One region of the Kineococcus aurantiacus genome, then DNA from elsewhere that is predicted to be linked to it. Evidence: riboswitches for the same ligand, from Rfam matches in the RefSeq annotation. Region 1 holds a riboswitch; each other region holds the start of a gene.
What was found. Region 1 has a riboswitch for S-adenosylmethionine ahead of BJ968_RS05905 (NtaA/DmoA family FMN-dependent monooxygenase). Riboswitches for the same ligand answer to the same signal wherever they lie in the genome.

Region 1 (4,317 bases):
GGAGTTCGGTCATCGTTCGTGTCCTCAGGCCGTGGCGAACTGGTTGACGGGCCGCGCCAGGCCCAGGGTGGAGCGCAGCGTGGCTCCCGCGACGGGCGCCTGCAGGAGGCGGGCGACGCGCAGCGCCGGGAGGGTCGTGCGCAGCAGGGTGCGCAGGTCCTCGTCGAGGACGGCCGCGTGCAGGCGGACGCCGTTCACCGAACCGGCCAGCCCCGACAGGTACCGGGCGAACCCCTCGCCCGAGCCCGACCAGCGGATGCGCCCGGACGCCGGGGCGGCCGCGTCGGCGTCCAGGGCCGCGAGGCGGTCGGCCGCGGCGTGGGCCTCGGTGTCGAGGGCGAACTCGACGTCCAGCACGACGAGCGGGCCGCCCGCGGTGCGGCGGGCCCCCTCGTCCCCGCTGAGCACCACGTCGGCGTGCGTGGTGGGCGTCAGGTCGCGCTCGTGGACGACGACGACGGACTGGCCCTGCGGGCTGCGCGGCACGGTGAGCGGGCCCTTGACCGACCAGCGGCCCGTCTCGACGTCGACGTGGTGCAGGCGGTCGCGGTCGACGTAGCGCCCCGTGGCGACGTCGCGGACGACCGCGTCGTCCTCCCAGGAGTCCCACAGCGCCCGCACGGCACGCACGACGTCGGCCAGTTCCGCGGCCGGGTCCGCCGCGACGGGCAGGTCCACGGCCCGCGCCGCGCGCGCGGGGGAGGTCGTCGCGATCCAGCCGGCCCGGCCGTGGCTGGAGTGGTCCAGGGAGGCGATCTGGGCGGCGACGTGGAACGGTTCGGAGTACGTCGTCGCGGCCACCGGCAGCAGCCCGACCGCGTCCGTCGTGCCGGCCAGGAAGGCCGCGCGCTGGACGGCGTCGAGGTGCCCGACAGGGTTGCGCGGGTCCGGGGCGGTGGAGTCCTCGAACGTCAGGCCCGTCAGGCCCTGCGCCTGCGCGGTGACGGCGAACTCGCGCAGGCGGGCGGGGAAGAACACCTGGTCGGGCGTGGAGCGGGAACGGCGCCAGGCGGCGGGGTGCCACCCGCCGCCGTCGACCTCCAGGAACACGTGGAACGGGGTGGGCATGTCGGCTCCTGGTCTGAGGGGGTGCGGGTCACGGGGTGGGGACGGCGGCGCGCCGGAACCGGGCGCCGGTGTGCTCGCCGGGCAGGAGGGGCCCGGCGCCGCCGAAGCGCTCGCGCAGCGTCTGCCCCGGGACGTAGCCCTCGGGCCGGCGGCCGCGGGCCCGCAACCGGGGCCCGATGAGCTCGGCGAAGTCCAGCAGGGTGCCGTAGCTGTGGTGCTGGGTGAGGTTGATGCCGTCGATGCCGACGTCGTCGAGCCAGTGCTCGATCTGCGCGACGACCGCGTCGGGGGTCCCGACGGCCGAGAAGGTGCGCTCGCGCCGGGCGATCGCCGCGGCGAACTCACCCACGGTGCGCTGCCGGGGCAGCCCGGCCGCGCCGGGGTGGTCGGCGCGCCCCTCGAGCGCGAGGGCCTCCCCGACGGTCCGGTCCGCGGGGTGGGCCAGCGGGTCGAACGGCAGCGAGGCGTGCGCGAACCTGCCCTCCAGGCTGTCGTACCGGGCGTGCGCGGCGAGCTTGGCGGTCACGTCGGACTCGGTGTGCCCCGTGATGACGGTCGCCTGCACCACGAACTTCACGCTGCGCGGGTCCCGGCCGTGACGGGCGGCGGCCTCGCGCACCGCCGCGATCGTGCGGGCGACCGCGGCGTGGTCCGGTCCGCCGGTGAACACCAGTTCGGCGTGCCGGCCCGCGAACTCGATGCCGTCGGCCGACGCCGTGGCCTGGACGACCAGCGGGGTCCGCTGCGGCGAGGGGGAGGACAGGTGCGGCCCGGCCACCCGGAAGTACGTGCCGTCGTGGTCGATCGCACGCACCCGGTCGGGTTCGGTGAACACGCCCCGCTCGCGGTCGGCGACGACCGCCCCGGCGTCCCAGGAACCCTCCCACAGCGCGTAGACGACCTCCATGAACTCGTCCGCGATCCGGTACCGCTCGTCGTGCGCGATCTCACCGGGCAGCCCGAAGTTGCGCGCCGCGCTGGGCAGGTAGCTCGTGACGACGTTCCAGCCCACGCGGCCCTTCGTGAGGTGGTCCAGGGTGCTCATGCGGCGGGCGAAGGGGAACGGCGGTTCGTAGCTGGTGGAGAACGTGACCGCGAACCCGAGGTGGTCGGTCACGGCCGCCATCGCGGGCACGACGAGCATCGGGTCGTTGCTGGGGACCTGCAGCCCCTCGCGCAGCGCCGTCTGCGGGCCGTCGCGGTAGACGTCGTAGGCGCCGATCACGTCGGCGAGGAAGACGGCGTCGAACTGCGCGTCCTCGGCCAGCCGGGCCAGCGTCGTCCAGTACCCGATGTCGTTGAACTCGTGGCGGTGGTTGCCGGGCAGCCGCCACAGCCCGTGCGTGATGTGGCTCACGCAGTTCATCTCGAACAGGTTGAGCAGCAACGGCTTGGGGCCGGGCAACGCGTCCTCCATCGTCCTTGGCGGAAGCACCGACCCTCGGAGGGGGTTGCTGCGGCGTCGTCGAGCCAAGTCTCTCGGCCGCTCTGGATGGTTCGCACAGTCAACGACACGTCCCGTCGCCGTGTCAACCGAGCTCCACGCACCCCCTCCCACGTGATCGAGGACCGCATGTCCGGCGACGAGACCGCACGGGGACGCACCCACGGGCAGTGGCTCGTGGACGGGCGCACCCCGCTGAACCACGACGAGCAGTTCACGCCCGACGGACCCCCGCTGGAGGTGCGCGGGCGCATCGAGCGGGTCTACGCCCACCAGGGGTTCGCCTCCATCGACCCCGACGACCTCGACGGCCGGTTCCGCTGGTGGGGGCTGCACACGCAGCGCCGTCCCGGCGTCCCCGGTGGCCGCACCGCGCAGCTCACCGCGGCCGAGCTGTCCGACGAGTGCTTCACGCTGCGCGTCCGGCTGGACGGCGGCGCCCTCACGACGCGGCAGCTGCGCGTCCTGGGCGACGTCTCCCGCACGTACGCCCGCGGCACCGCCGACCTCACCGACCGGCAGAACGTCCAGCTGCACCGGGTGCGCATCGAGGACGTCCCCGCGATCTGGGCGCAGCTGGAGGCCGTGGGCCTGCGGACGACGGAGGCCTGCGGCGACGGCCCCCGCGTCGTCCTGGGCAGCCCGGTCGCCGGGGTGGCGGCCGACGAGGTCCTCGACCCGACGCCGGTGGTCGAGGAGATCGTGCGGCGGTTCGTCGGCGACCCCGACCTCGCGAACCTGCCCCGCAAGTTCGATCCGCGGTCACGGGGCACCCCAGCCAGGACGTCGTGCACGAGATCGACGACGTCTCGCTGGTCGGCGTGGAGCACCCCGAGCTGGGTCCGGGGTACGACCTGTGGGTCGGCGGGGGGCTGTCGACGAACCCCCGCCTCGCCGAGCGCCTGGGGGCCTTCGTCCGGCCCGAGCAGGCGGCCGACGTCTGGCACGGGGTCGTGCGGATCTTCCGCGACCACGGCTACCGGCGGCTGCGGCACCGCGCCCGGCTGGAGTTCCTGCTCGCCGACCGGGGCCCGGTGCGGTTCCGCGAGGTCCTGGAGCGCGACCACCTCGGGTACGCGCTGGCCGACGGGCCGCCCGCCCCGGCCCCGACGGGCGCCGGGGACCACGTCGGGGTCCACGAGCAGAAGGACGGCCTGCGCCACGTGGGGGCGACCCCGGTGGCGGACCGGGTCAGCGCCGACGTCCTGACCGGGCTGGCCGACGCCGCCGAAGCCGTGGGCTCGCGGCGCGTGCGGCTCACCCCCCAGCAGGAGGTCCTGGTGCTGGACGTGCCGCCCGGGCGCGTCGGGCAGCTCACCGCGCAGCTCGACCGCATCGGGCTGAGCACGGCCCCCAGCCCGTTCCGGCGCACCACGACGGCCTGCACCGGCATCGAGTGCTGCGAGCTCGCGATCGTCGAGACGAAGCGGACCGCGGCCGAGGCGGTGAGCGACCTGGAGTGCCGGCTCGCCGAGCGGGAGGAGGAGGAGACGTTCGCGCAGTGGGCGCACCGGGCCGACGAGGCCGCCCTGCGCTGACCCGCGCACCCCCGCGCGGGAAAACCCCCGAAGGCCCTTGCGCAGCGGGACGCGTGTGTCACAGTGAGGCACCCGAGAGCGGAGGTGCGAGGTGCGAGGACGTCGACTGTGGGCCCGGTTGTGCGCTGGCGCAACCAGTTTCGGGTCGGCGCTGGTGCAGGGCCTGGCCCTGGCGGGGCACGGTCAGTGGGGGTTCGCGTGGTCCCCGGTCGACCCCGACCTGGAACCAGGTCCCGGTGAGCTGAGCTGGGCCGAGTTCGAGGCCGA
Region 2 (4,317 bases), 2.7 Mb from region 1:
GCTCTCCGGCGGCCGGGCGTGGCTGGGGATCGGGGCGGCCTGGTTCGAGCAGGAGGCGACGGGCCTGGGCCTGCCCTTCCCGGGCACCGCCGAGCGCTTCGAGCGGCTGGAGGAGACGCTGCGGATCTGCCGGCAGATGTGGTCCGACTCCGAGGAACCCTTCACCGGCCGGCACTACGCGCTCGGCCGGACCCTCAACAGCCCGCAGCCGCTGCGCCGCCCGCACCCGCCGATCCTCATCGGCGGCGGCGGGGAGAAGAAGACGCTGCGCCTGGTCGCGCAGTACGCCGACGCCTGCAACCTGTTCGGGGGCGACGACATCGCCCGCAAGCTCGACGTCCTGCGGGCCCACTGCGAGGACCTCGGCCGCGACTACGACGAGATCGAGAAGACCGTCATGGCCGTCGCCGACCCCGACGACGTCGAGGGGTTCCTCGAGCAGGCCCGCGGGTGGGCCGCGCTCGGCGTCACCCACGTCCACGGCGGGTTCCGGGGCTACTTCGAACCCGGCAGCGTCAAGCGGTTCGGCGACGCCGTGGTCCCGCGGCTGGCCGAGCTGGGCGCCTGAACGGCCCCCCGGCTCACCGGTAGCGGCTCACCGGTAGCGGCTCACCGGTAGCGGCTCACCGGTAGCGGCTGGGCGGCACGGGCAGGCCGAGGTTCTCCCGCAGGGTCGCCGCGGGCAGTTCCGGGGCCAGCACCCCGCGTCGCACCAGCAGCGGCACCACCTGCTCGGCGAACTCCTCCAGCCCGGTGGGCAGGGAGGAGAACGCCAGGGTGAAACCGTCCGCCGCGCCGCCGGTGAACCGCTCGGTCATCCAGTCCGCCACCTGCTCGGGGGTGCCGGGCAGGAACCGGCGGCGCAGCATCGCCCGGTACAGCTCCCGCAGCGTGAACCGCTCGCGGTCCACGAGCTTGCGGACCCCCTCGAACACCGTCTGCACCTGGTTCGACCCGCTGCTGAAGTCGAACTCGAACCGCTCGTCCAGCGGCCGGTCGGACAGGTCGACCCCCAGGTGGTGCGAGAGCCAGTCCAGGCTGAGCCGGTCCGGGGTCAGCGCCTCGATCTCCTCCAGCCGCTCCAGGGCGCGCGCGGGGGTCTCGCCCAGCACGGGGGACAGGGCCGGCAGCACGAGCAGGTGCGAGCGGTCCCGGCCGTTCTCCACGGCGCGCCGCTTGTAGTCCTCGTAGAGGCTGCGCGCGCCCGGCAGCGGGGCCGAGCCCGGCACGAACACGGCCTCGGCGTGCCGGCCCGCGAGCCGCCGGCCGTCCTCGGAGGACCCGGCCTGGAACAGCACGGGACGGCCCTGCGGCGGGCGGGGCAGGTTCAGCGGGCCCCGCACCCGGAAGAACTCCCCCTCGTGGTCCAGCACGTGCATCCCGGCCGGGTCGGCGTAGCGGCCCGAGGCGACGTCGGGGCGGATCGCGCCGTCGTCCCAGCTGTCCCACAGGCCGTGCACGACCTCGACGAACTCGGCGCCGCGGCGGTAGCGCGCGGCGTGGTCCAGGTTGCGCTCCAGCCCGAAGTTGCGGGCCTCCTCGTCGCTGGCCGACGTCACGAGGTTCCACCCGGCCCGCCCGGAGCTGAGGAAGTCCAGGGTGCCGACCTGCCGGGCGGTGTGGAACGGCTCGTTGTACGTCGTGGAGACGGTCGCGACCAGGCCGATCCGCTCGGTGCTGCGGGTCAGCGCCCCCAGCAGGCCGAACGGCTCGGGCCGCACGTTCGCGACGTGCTCGACGCCGGAGCCGAACCGGTCCCACACGTACAGCTCGTCGGCGTAGAACACGGCCGCGAACCCCGCCCGCTCGGCGGTGCGCGCGAAGTGCTCGTAGTACCCGAAGCTCACGTACTCGTCCGGCCGCCCACCCGGCAGCCGCCAGCTCGTGAGGTGCTCGCCGCCGGGGTAGAAGACCATCGCCGTGAGGATCACGACCGCGCACGCTACCCCGCGCCCGATCCGGTGAAGCGCTTGACACGGGTCGGGGCCGTGCCGTCCACTGGGAGAGCCATCCAGAGCGGCCGAGAGACCTGGCTCGTCGACGCCGCAGCAACCGCCCCGCCGGGGTAGGTGCTCCCGCCAGGACCGATGGGGAGGGACCCGCAGTGCCGATCGAACCGCTCACGCGACGCCTCGTCGTCGACCTCCTGCGCAGCGCCGGGACGACGTGTCGGGCCTGACCGCCCGATCCGCCCCCACCCCGCTCCGCCCCAGGAAGGTCCCGCGATGACGCACGCCCCGTACGGCTTCACCACCCAGCAGGTCCACGCCGGCGCCGAACCGGACCCGGTCACCGGCTCCCGGGTCACGCCCGTCCACCTCACCGCCGGGTTCGTCTTCGACGACTTCGAGCACGCCCGCGCCCGCTTCGCCGGCGAGGACGACGGCTACGTCTACACCCGCATGGGCAACCCGACGACGGCCGCCGTCGAACGCCGCCTGGCGGTCCTGGAGGGCGGCACCGACGCGATCCTGCTCGGCACCGGCCAGGCCGCGATCACCGTCGCCCTGCTGGGGATCCTCGGCGCCGGCGACCACGTGGTGGCCGCCGCCGACCTCTACGAGGGCTCGCGCGGGCTGCTGCTGGACAACTTCGCCCGCCTGGGCATCGCCGTCGACTTCGCCGCCGGGCCGGGGGACTGGGAGCGGCTCGTGCGCCCGACGACCCGGGCGTTCTTCGCCGAGTCGGTCGCCAACCCCAAGAACAGCGTCCTGGACGTCCCGGCCGTGGCCGCCGTCGCGCACCGCCACGGCGTCCCGCTCGTCGTGGACAACACCTTCGCCACGCCCTACCTGCTGCGGCCGCTGGAGCACGGCGCCGACGTCGTCGTGCACTCGGCGAGCAAGTTCCTCGCCGGGCACGGCTCGGCGCTGGGCGGCGCGGTCGTCACCGGCACCGGTTTCGACTGGAGCGGTTTCGCCCACCTCACCGACCCCGCGAACGTCCTGGCCGGGATGAGCTGGGTGGAGCGCCACGGCCCGCAGCGCGCCTACGTCGAGCACACCCGCTCCGTCGTCGCCTCCCGGCTGGGCCCGGCGATCTCGCCGTTCAACGCCTTCCTGGTCCAGCAGGGGCTGGAGACCCTCTCGCTGCGGGTGGGCCGCCAGAGCGCGACCGCCGAGACCGTCGCGCGCTGGCTGCAGGCCCGGCCCGAGGTCGTCGGCGTCGACCACGCCGGGCTGCCCGGGCACCCCTCCCACGACGTCGCCCGCCGCCTGCTGCCGCGCGGCACCGGGGCGGTCCTGTCCGTGACGCTGGAGGGTGGACGCGCTGCGGCCCAACGGTTCGTCGACGCCGTGCAGCTGTTCACCCGGATGACCCACGTCGGGGACGTCCGCTCCCTGGTCATCCACCCCGCCAGCACCACGCACGCCCACCGCAGCGAGGACGAACGGCTCGCCGCCGGGATCTGGCCCGGCCTGGTGCGGCTGTCCATCGGGCTGGAGGAACCCGAGGACCTGCTCGGGGACCTGGAGCAGGCCCTCGTGGCCTCCCGCGAGCGCGAGGGGGCGGCGGCCTGATGGGACGCCTGCAGCACTTCGGCTACTTCTTCTCCCGGGGTTTCGGCCCGCAGGGCTGGGGACGGGACTACCAGGCGTGGAACGACGACTGGACGCGCCCGGACCTGTACGCCCACGCCGTCCGCGACCTCGAACGGGCCGGGTTCGACCTCGTCGTGGTCGAGGACGCGATCTCGCTGGGGAACCCGCAGACCCTGGACCTGCGGGTGCGCGCCGCCTACGGCGGCCCCAAGCACGACCCGCTGCTGCTGGCGCCGTACCTGTTCGCCGCCACGACCCACCTCGGGGTCGTCCCGACGGTCAACGCGGGGATCACCCCGCCGTACCTCGCCGCCCGGCAGGCCGCGACGCTGCAGCACCTGTCCGGCAGCCGGTTCGGGATCAACCTCGTCACCGACACCGGCAGCGCCCGGCACGTCGGGCTCGACCCCGTCCCGCACGACGTCGCCTACGACCGCGCCGAGGAGTGGATCGACGTGGTCCGCCGGCTGTGGCACAGCTGGGACCCCGAGGCGCTCGTCGCCGACCCCGTCACGGGCCGGTTCGCCGACGGCACCCGCATCGACGCCTTCGCCCACCGCGGGGAGCACTTCCGCCTCGACGGCCCGCTGAACGCCCTGCCGTTCTCCTCGGGCGACCCCGTCCTGGTCTCCCCGGGCGGGTCGCCCCGGGGCCTGGGGTTCGCGGGGTCGCGCTCGGACGTGCAGCTGGCCCTCGCGCCCCTGCGGGTCGACCGGGTCCGCGAGTACCGGCGCAGGGTCCTCGACGCGGCCGCGCTGGCGGGCCGCAAGGCCTC
Region 3 (4,317 bases), 120 kb from region 1:
GTTCCCCGTCAGCTCGTACGTCAGCGACCCGGTGCGGCGTTCGCGGATCTCCGACACCCCGCCGTAGACGAGTTCGGCCGTCGTGCCCGTGGTGCGGAACGCGGTGTCGATGCGCTGCTGCAGACCGGGTTCGTCGGTGATGCGGACGCTGACGATCCGGCCCGGGTGCTGGTGGCGCAACCGCGCCAGGGTGTCGGCCGACGGGCGGTCGTGGGTGGCGCTGCGCACGAACCGCTGCGCCGCCGCCGTCCGCGGGTCCGAGAACACGTCGTAGACGTCGCCGATCTCGACGAGCCTGCCGTCCTCCATGACCGCGACGCGGTCGGCGATCTGGCGCACGGCGTCCATCTCATGGGTGATGACGACGATCGTCACGCCCAGTTCGGCGTTGACCCGGCGCAGCAGCGACAGCACCTCGGTCGTGGTCTCGGGGTCCAGCGCGCTGGTGGCCTCGTCGGCCAGCAGCAGCGGGGGGTTCGTGGCCAGCGCCCGGGCGATGCCGACGCGCTGCTTCTGCCCGCCGGACAGCTGCTCGGGGTAGGAGTGCGCGCGGTCGAGCAGCCCGACGAAGTCGAGGAGCTCGGCGGTGCGCCGGTCGCGCTCGGCCTTGCCCACGCCCGCGACCTTCAGCGGGTAGGCGACGTTCCCGGCGACGGTCCGGGACCGGAAGAGGTTGAACTGCTGGAAGATCATCCCGATCTTCGAGCGGGCCGCCCGCAGTTCCCCCTCGGACAGCTTCGTCAGGTCCTGGCCGCCGACGAGGACGCTGCCCGACGTCGGCTTCTCCAGGGCGTTGAGCAGCCGGACCAGGGTGGACTTGCCGGCACCGGAGTACCCGATGACCGCGAGCACCTCACCGGTCCGCACCTCCAGCGAAACGGCGTCGACCGCCGCGACGGAGGACCCGTCGCGGCGGTCGAAGCGCTTGGAGACGTTCTCCAGGGTGATGAGCGCGGTCACTTGCCCTGGGCGGCCTTCGCGTCGGCCTCGACCTTCACCGTCTCCGCCTGCAGGTCCGCGGCGGGGGTGTCCTGCACGACCGCGCTGGGGTTGTCCTGCAGGAAGACCTCCTGCACGGCCGGGTCGTGCCACAGCGCGGCCAGGTCGAGGTAGGTCTCGTCGTCCACGTCGGCCTTGCGGGCGGCGAAGATGTTGACGTACGGCGCGGCCGCGGCGGCGGTCGGGTCGTCCTTGACGATGATGTTCTCGTCGGACAGCTTCGCGGCGGTCGCGTAGTTGTTGTTGACGATGGCGGCGGCGACCGACCCGGACTGCAGGGCGCTGGCGGTCTGGTCGGCGGCGACGGTGGTGACCTTCACCTTCGAGGACTCGATGTCGTTCGTCGTGGAGAACGCGGTGCCGCCGTCCTTCAGCGTGACCAGGCCGGCCTGCTGCAGCACGAGGAGGCCGCGGGCCTCGTTGATGGCGTCGTTGGGGATCGCGACCTGCGCGTCGGCGGGCAGCTCGGCGGCGGACTTCGCGGTGAGGGAGTACAGCGGCAGCGGGTACACGGCGGTCGCGCCGATGGGCTGCAGGTCGTCGTCCGCGGTGGCGTTGTAGTTCGCCAGGTACTGGATGTGCTGGAACTGGTTCAGGTCCAGCTCCCCCTGCGACAGCGCCGGGTTCGGCAGCGTGTAGTCGGAGAAGTTCACCAGCTCGACCGTCACGCCGAGCTTGGACTCGGCGAGCTCGGTGTAGGTCGTCCAGTACGGCAGCGACTTGTCGGCGACGCCGATCTTCACCGTCCTGGCCTCACCGCCGGAGGCCGAGGTGCTGGTGGAGTCGTCGCGGGTGCCCAGGACGATCGCGACGATCACGACGGCGATGACGACGACGGCGGCGATCAGGCCGTAGAGCAGGCCGCGGCGCTTGGGCTTGTCGGGCAGGGCGGGGGCGGTGGACACGAGGACACTCCGGTTGTCGTGCGGGCGGGCGCGCGGCTCGCAGCTGCCGTGATCGACGACGTCCGGCGATCCGCGCTTGCCGGACGGGATCGTCCGGCCAGGTCCTCACCTGGGGCACCCCGCCGCGGGGGAGGGTTGCCGGACAGCCAGCCAGGGCTTCTCGCTGTCACTCATGACCTGCCCGCACCTTAACACCGCCTGTCAGACAGCGGTAACGGTCACGGGTGCCGCAACGGGCCCCCGCCCGGGGGCCGCCGGGCGCTCAGCCCAGGACGTGGGGGAGGACGACGGCCTGGGCGGCGACGGTGCGCCCGTCGGTCGTCGTCACCGACGGGCTGCCGTGCAGCACGTACCCGTCGGCCAGGGCCGCGCTGACCTTCTCGCAGAAGGACCGGTCGTCGGGCCCGGTGAGGAGGCGGTAGGCGAGCTTGTCCGGGACGGTCTCGTCGCTCATGGCCGGAGGGTACCCCTGGCCGTCCGCAGGTCCAGGTACCCCAGCGCGGCGTCGGCCAGGGCGTCGCCGCGCCGTTCCGGCGAACCCGGTGACCACCGCTTCGCGTCGTACTCCGAGGCCGTGCGGCGCAACGCCTCCAGGCTCACGGCGAGCTCGGCGTCCAGGCGGGCGGCCAGCTCGGCCGGCGTCGGCGGCTCGCCCCGCAGCGCGGCCCCCTCCCCGGCGCGCAGCCGCTCCAGCACGTCCGCGTCGAGACCCTCCTCGCGCGTCCAGAACCGCACCGGGCGGTCGACGACGTGGTTCCACACGGGCACCTCGCCGGACCGGAAGAACAGCTGGGCCGGTCTCGTCGCCAGCCCCGAGGCGGCGAGCCAGTGCCCGGCCGCGGGCGGGCGGGTGCCGAAGGCGCACTCGCCCTCGCGGGCGTTGGTCACGAGGGCGACCCGGACCCCGGTGGCGTCGTCGACGTCGTCGGTCCGGGGCCCCAGCAGGGTCCCGAAGACCCACGCCTGGAAGACCCTCAGCCGGACGATCCCCTCGGGCTGGCGGCCCACGTGCGCGCAGCCGTCGGCGACGTCCTGCAGGGTCTTCAGGGCGGTGCTCCACTTCACAGGGGCAGTCTCGCGGAAGTTGCGACGGCAACGGCAGCGGGGCCTAAGCTTCCCCGGTGGATTCGACCGAACTGAGGGCCCTGCAGAAGCCGTTGAAGGACGCCTACCGGGAGGACCCCGCGCAGGCGCTGGTCCCGGCCCGGGCCGTGGCGGTGCTGGACGGCCAGTCCATCGGCGTCTCGGTCGACGGCTTCGCGGGCACCACCCGCGCCGGGCTGCACCCCGCCGCCGGCGGTGACGGCACCGAGGCGTGCTCGGCGGACATGCTGTGCGAGGCCGTGGCGGCCTGCGCCGGGGTGACGCTGCGCAGCGTCGCCACGGCGATGGGCGTGGAGCTGCGCAACGCCTCCGTCACGGTCGACGCGCACTGGGACGCCCGCGGCACCCTGGGCGTCGCGCGCGAGGTCCCCGTCGGCATCACCGACGTGACCATCACCTTCGACTTCTCCTCCGACGCCGACGAGGCGACCGAGGCCAAGATGGTCTCCCTGGCCGAGCGCTACTGCGTCATCGCCCAGACGCTGCAGACGCCGCCGAAGGTCAGCGTCCAGCGCGCCTGAACCCTCACGCCCGGGAGTCGTGCGACCGCGACTCCTGGGCGCGGACGGCGCCCCGGCCGAACACGGCCACGACGACGAAGCCGAGGGCGAAGGCCAGCAGCACGCCCAGGCCCGCGTACCCCCAGTCGCCGTCCCAGTACCCCGCGTCCTGCCCCGACGGCGGCACCCACGTCGCCAGCCCCAGCGGCTCGAAGAAGTACCCCTGCCAGGCCAGCCACGAGGCGTTGGCGTTCGACACCAGCCCCCAGCCGATCGCCGTCGCCCCGGCCATCGTCAGGACCGGCAGCCAGCGCACCGACCCGTAGCGGCCCCGCGCGTCGAGCAGCTCGTCCTCGGCGTAGCCGGCGCGCCGCGTCGCGAGGTCGGCCAGGAAGATGCCGGCCCACGCCGCGATCGGCACGCCCAGGGTGATGAGGAACCCCTGGAACGGGGTGAGGAAGTCCACCGAGAAGAACGCGATGTAGATCGCGCCGGCGACCATGAGGCACGCGTCGACGAGCACCGCCACCGGCCGGGGCACCCGCAGGCCCACGTTGAGCAGGGCCAGCCCCGAGGAGTAGATGTCCATGACCGCCCCGCCGACCAGGCCCAGGACGGCCACGACCGCGAACGGCACGAGGAACCACGTCGGCAGGATGTCGGTCAGCGCCCCCACCGGGTCGGCCGCCACGCGCGCGCTCAGGTCCGGCTGCGAGCCCACGACGAGCGCCCCGAAGACCAGCAGCACCGCCGGCCCCAGCGAGGACCCCAGCGTCGTCCACAGCACCACCCCGCCGCTGGAGGCGTCC
Region 4 (4,317 bases), 3.5 Mb from region 1:
GGAGGTGCGGGATGCCTTGCAGGAGGGCCTGGCCTCGGTGGTGCGCCTGGTCCAGCAACGTTCCGGGGCCGATGACGCGGCGGTGCAGCGCTTCATCGCCTACGGCCAGTTGTGCCACCTCATCGTCACCTCCGGCCTCGACGGGCTGAACACCTCCTGGGCCAAGGCCCTGACCACGGGCATGACGCACGTGGAGCCGACCCCGGCCCCCGGCCCGGCCCGGGCCCGGCGGGCACCGGTGGCGCGCACTCGAAAGACCGCACCCGCATCTGCCTGACCCGCTCCCCGGCCCGGAGCACCGGACTCGGTAGGGGCGGACGGGTACCGATCGACCGAGCCCCTGCGGCCGACGGAGACGCTCAGCGCCGCGAGGAACTGCTGCGCCGCAGCCGCCGTGGACCGGGAGTTCTGCGCGGAGACGAGGTTGCGGTCCACGACCACAGGGCTCGACCACGCCGGGCCGGTCTCCACGGGCCGCCTCCCACGCGCGCAACCGGAACTCGACGACGCACGGAGCCCGGTCGCCGAGCCCACGCTGCTGTTCTTCCTCGTCGGTGACGACGGTCGGGCGACGCCCGGATGGCCGACGCGCTCTGCGCTGCGGGGGCGCCCGGGCCGGTCCCGTCCGGCCCGGGCGCTGCGGGTCACACGCCGGCGGTGGAGGCTGCGCGGTCGAGCTCCAGGTCGCCGAGCGTCACGCCCCGCGCCTCGTTGCCCTTCACCCACCACGTCACACCCGCCGCCGCACCGATCATCCAGAACGCGGCGAGCAGCACGAACATGGAGGTCACGGAGAAGACGACTGCGACCTCGGCCAGCAGGACCTGCCCGACGACCGCGCCCATCCGCCCCACCCCGACCGAAGCGCCCACCCCTGTAGCACGCAGGTGGGTGGGGAACTGCTCCGAGAACGTGGGGTAGGCCGACACCCAGGCGCACGTCGCGAAGAACGCCGCAACCGTGAACGACGCCAGGACGAGCCCACGCGAACCGGTCGAAGCCGCCGCGGCACACCCGAGCATGCTCAGCGCCGCACCGCTGTAGCTGATGACCACCGAGGGCCGGCGGCCCAGGGCGTCCAGCGCCCACGCGACGAGCACACCGCCGGCCAGCGCTCCCACGTTGGCGACCAGGAAGTACCAGGGCAGCGCTGCGTCGGAGATCGGTACAGCGCCGGAGGCGGAGGAGAAGACGAAGACGCTCATCGCCGTGAAGAGGCCGTAGTAGCCGGCAGCCTCGGAGAAGTCCAGAGCCATCCCGAAGAAGAGCTTGCTGCGGTGGTGCTTCCACAGTTCGGTCAGCGCGCCTCGGCCACGCCGTCCCGAGGGGGGCAGCACGTAACCGTCGGCGCTGGTCTGGCCGGTGATCGCGACGACGACGGCGTCTGCCTCGGCCAAACGCCCGCGCGAAGCCAGCCAGCGCGGAGACTCAGGCACCAGACGCCGGGCGAGGAGACCGTAGACGGCGCTGACCACACCGAACAACAGCGTGTACCGCCAGGTCAGGCCGAACGTGGAGATCACCAGGATCGAGACGAGGGAGGAGAGGATCCCGCCCAGGGCCCAGAAGGTCATCACCAGGCCGTTGCTGCGACCACGGTTGCGAGCGGGGGTGAACTCCGAGATCGCCGAGGTGATCGCCGAGTACTCACCCCCGACGCCGAGCGCGGTGATGAAGCGGAACAGCATGAACACCTCGTAGGAGGGTGCTGCGGCACTGGCGACCGCGGCGAGGGAGTACACCAGCAACGTCGCGACGAAGAGGCGTTTGCGCCCCACCCGGTCAGCCAGCCAGCCGAAACCGAGGGCACCCACCGCGATGCCGAAGAACCAGACGACGTTGATCGTCACCGCCTGGTCGGCGCCCAGACCGAACTCCGACTGGATGCCCGGGATGACTGAGCCGATGATCTGCACCTCGAAGGCGTCGAGCATCCACCCGATGCCCAAGGCCGTCGCGATGCGGGTGTGCGCCGGTCTCCAGCGCGTGTGGTCGAGCCGTGCCGCCATGGGGTCCTCCGTGCCGTAGCCGAGGCACCGACGGAGGCAGGAGTCGCGGCAGGTGCTCGTCCTTACCCGCGCGCCGGCGCAGGTCAGGTCATCACCCGGGGCACCCCACGACGAGGAGGGTTGCCGCCCAGCAAGCCGGGGCTCGTCGCTGGGACTCGTGACCGAGCAGGAACCTAGCCAGCTCAAGATCTCGTTGTCAACGACTCCGGCGCCGCCCCGGTCCTCGAGCGATCCCGGCTCAACTCGTGAGCGCACGTCCTGCCGGGCAACAGCATGCGGGCAGCGGCGCGTGGCACCTCTGACGCACCCCTCACGCAGGCCCGGGCCCACGTGGTCACCGGTCGACGTCCGAGTTCCTGGACCACGGGAGCCGCCCGCGCCGCGCGCCCGTGCCGACGCCCTGCTTCCCCGTTGCGGCGGCACCGGTGCCGACCTCGACCACTCTGAACGGCACCGGTCGCGAACGCAGGGTCACGACGCTGCCTCCGCCTCCCCACGGCCGAGCGGGCTCGCTGAGGCCAGCCCTCGCGCCCGCGTCCCTCGCAACCGGCACTGCGCGGGTGCGCATCCGCTGGGAGTGCGAAGTGGGCACTGCTCGCCCTCGCGCTCCCGGCCACCGCGATGCTCAGGGGCTGCGCCACCAGCAGCGACGACGACGGCCCGCGAGGACTGCTCCTGCACGGCCCGCTCGTCGCCTCGACCGGCCACGGCGACGCCGCGTCGGCCGCCCGGACCGGGGCACCCTCATCCGTGACGGTGCGTGCCTGCTCCTCGCGACCCGCCCGGCGGAAGCCCTCAAGTCAGTGACACCTGATCCCGAAATGGTTAGCAAGTGCTCCACCAGACAGCTAGTCATCGGAGGGTTGCCATGTCGCTGCGCGTACGCCCGAGGCTCACCAAGGGCACTCCCGACGCACTCCCGACCTCGTCCGCTGCCACGACGCCGTCGTCAGCGACCACGCCCGCCCCCGACCCCGGGCCGGCACGCTCGTCCTGCCCCGACGAGCGGGTGGGCGACGTGGAGCGGGCAGCTGCGCTGCGCCGGGCGGTGCAGGACCACGTGGCCGCCGGCGCGGTGGTGCAGCACGCCAGTGCGCACCAGGCGGTCCTCACCTGCCGCGAGGCGACCGCGCACCGCCGGCACGCCCTCGCCGCGGTGTGCACCCTGGGGGCGTGGCTGCCGTTCTGGGCCGCCCTCAGCATCGCCCGGAGCCGCCGACGCCACAGCGTGCAGCTCGTCGTGGACGCCTGCGGCGTCGTCACCTCCCGCACGCTCGGGCCGGCCCCCCGCCCCGGCTCCAGGTGACCCCGACGCCACCCCGGTGATCCCTCACCACCACGACCGCAGCCTCGGCAGCGGTGGTCTGCCCACCGCCACGACGCAGGCGGCGGGTCAGCTCGGCCTCGACGCGCACCTCCGACGTGTCGCTCTCCAGCGACAGCCTCGCCCGCCCCGACACGCAGACTTTCGCGCCCTCGCTCAACAGCGGTCCCGTGCAGCAGACGAGCACTGTCTGCTGCCGCTGGAGACGCCGGGTTCGGGGAACCACCGCTCACCCACCCGTCGCGATGACTGCTCCACGACCCCCCGCGACGTCAGCGGTAGTACAGCGCCACCGGTCGTCCGTCGACCTGGCGGATGTCGACGGGGACGTCGTAGACGGCCTCGAGCACGTCCGGGCGCATCACCTCCCCGGCGGCGGCATCGGCGACGACACGACCCTGCCGCACCGCCACGATCCGGTCCGACCAGGTCGCGGCGAAGTTGACGTCGTGCAGGACCACCACCACCCGCTTGCCCAAGTCGTCGGCCATCGTGCGGACCAGGCGCATGGTCTCGGCCATGTGCCGCAGGTCGAGGTTGTTCAGCGGTTCGTCCAGCAGCACGTACCGGGTGTCCTGCGCCAGGACCATCGCGATGAAGGCCCGTTGGCGCTGGCCCCCGGACAGCTCGTCGAGGAAGCGGCCACGCAGCCCGTCCAGCTCGAGGTGGGCCAGCGCACGCTCGATCTGGTCGTGGTCGGTGCGGGTGAGGCGACCGCGGGAGTGCGGGAAGCGCCCGAACTCCACCAGGTCCTGCACGGTCAACCGGGCCGCGACGTGGTTGTCCTGCCGCAGCACCGCCAGCGTGCGGGCCAGCCGGGCCGAGTCGGTCGAGGCGACGTCCATCCCGTCGACGCTGACCCGCCCGGCGTCGGGCGCCACCAGTCGGCTGATCACGCCGAACAGGGTCGACTTGCCCGCCCCGTTGGGGCCGATGAGCGAGGTCACCCCCTCGGCCCCCAGTTCCAGGTGCACGTCGTGCAGC

Region 2: another riboswitch for S-adenosylmethionine. It lies ahead of BJ968_RS18850 (O-acetylhomoserine aminocarboxypropyltransferase/cysteine synthase family protein); the one in region 1 lies ahead of BJ968_RS05905 (NtaA/DmoA family FMN-dependent monooxygenase).
Region 3: another riboswitch for S-adenosylmethionine. It lies ahead of BJ968_RS05290 (MetQ/NlpA family ABC transporter substrate-binding protein); the one in region 1 lies ahead of BJ968_RS05905 (NtaA/DmoA family FMN-dependent monooxygenase).
Region 4: another riboswitch for S-adenosylmethionine. It lies ahead of BJ968_RS22510 (MFS transporter); the one in region 1 lies ahead of BJ968_RS05905 (NtaA/DmoA family FMN-dependent monooxygenase).

Annotation. Positions count from the first base shown of each region.
Region 1 covers NZ_JACCBB010000001.1:1,234,049-1,238,365, reverse strand. Annotated here, with positions in the region: gene BJ968_RS05915 (NtaA/DmoA family FMN-dependent monooxygenase) at 1-13, opposite strand, end outside; gene BJ968_RS05910 (LLM class flavin-dependent oxidoreductase) at 25-1,068, opposite strand; gene BJ968_RS05905 (NtaA/DmoA family FMN-dependent monooxygenase) at 1,097-2,485, opposite strand; SAM riboswitch class I at 2,479-2,567, opposite strand; partial or broken gene BJ968_RS24185 (nitrite/sulfite reductase) at 2,642-3,987, shown strand; gene BJ968_RS05895 (MFS transporter) at 4,234-4,317, opposite strand, start outside.
Region 2 covers NZ_JACCBB010000001.1:3,930,027-3,934,343, forward strand. Annotated here, with positions in the region: gene BJ968_RS18840 (TIGR03560 family F420-dependent LLM class oxidoreductase) at 1-568, shown strand, start outside; gene BJ968_RS18845 (NtaA/DmoA family FMN-dependent monooxygenase) at 624-1,931, opposite strand; SAM riboswitch class I at 2,005-2,094, shown strand; gene BJ968_RS18850 (O-acetylhomoserine aminocarboxypropyltransferase/cysteine synthase family protein) at 2,226-3,521, shown strand; gene BJ968_RS18855 (LLM class flavin-dependent oxidoreductase) at 3,521-4,317, shown strand, end outside.
Region 3 covers NZ_JACCBB010000001.1:1,114,320-1,118,636, reverse strand. Annotated here, with positions in the region: gene BJ968_RS05295 (ATP-binding cassette domain-containing protein) at 1-960, opposite strand, end outside; gene BJ968_RS05290 (MetQ/NlpA family ABC transporter substrate-binding protein) at 957-1,904, opposite strand; SAM riboswitch class IV at 1,972-2,082, opposite strand; gene BJ968_RS05285 (DUF1737 domain-containing protein) at 2,167-2,358, opposite strand; gene BJ968_RS05280 (DUF7711 family protein) at 2,355-2,969, opposite strand; gene BJ968_RS05275 (OsmC family protein) at 3,026-3,529, shown strand; gene BJ968_RS05270 (cytosine permease) at 3,534-4,317, opposite strand, start outside.
Region 4 covers NZ_JACCBB010000001.1:4,732,231-4,736,547, reverse strand. Annotated here, with positions in the region: gene BJ968_RS22515 (TetR family transcriptional regulator) at 1-277, shown strand, start outside; gene BJ968_RS22510 (MFS transporter) at 645-2,009, opposite strand; SAM riboswitch class IV at 2,063-2,172, opposite strand; gene BJ968_RS22505 (hypothetical protein) at 3,019-3,315, shown strand; gene BJ968_RS22500 (iron ABC transporter ATP-binding protein) at 3,606-4,317, opposite strand, start outside.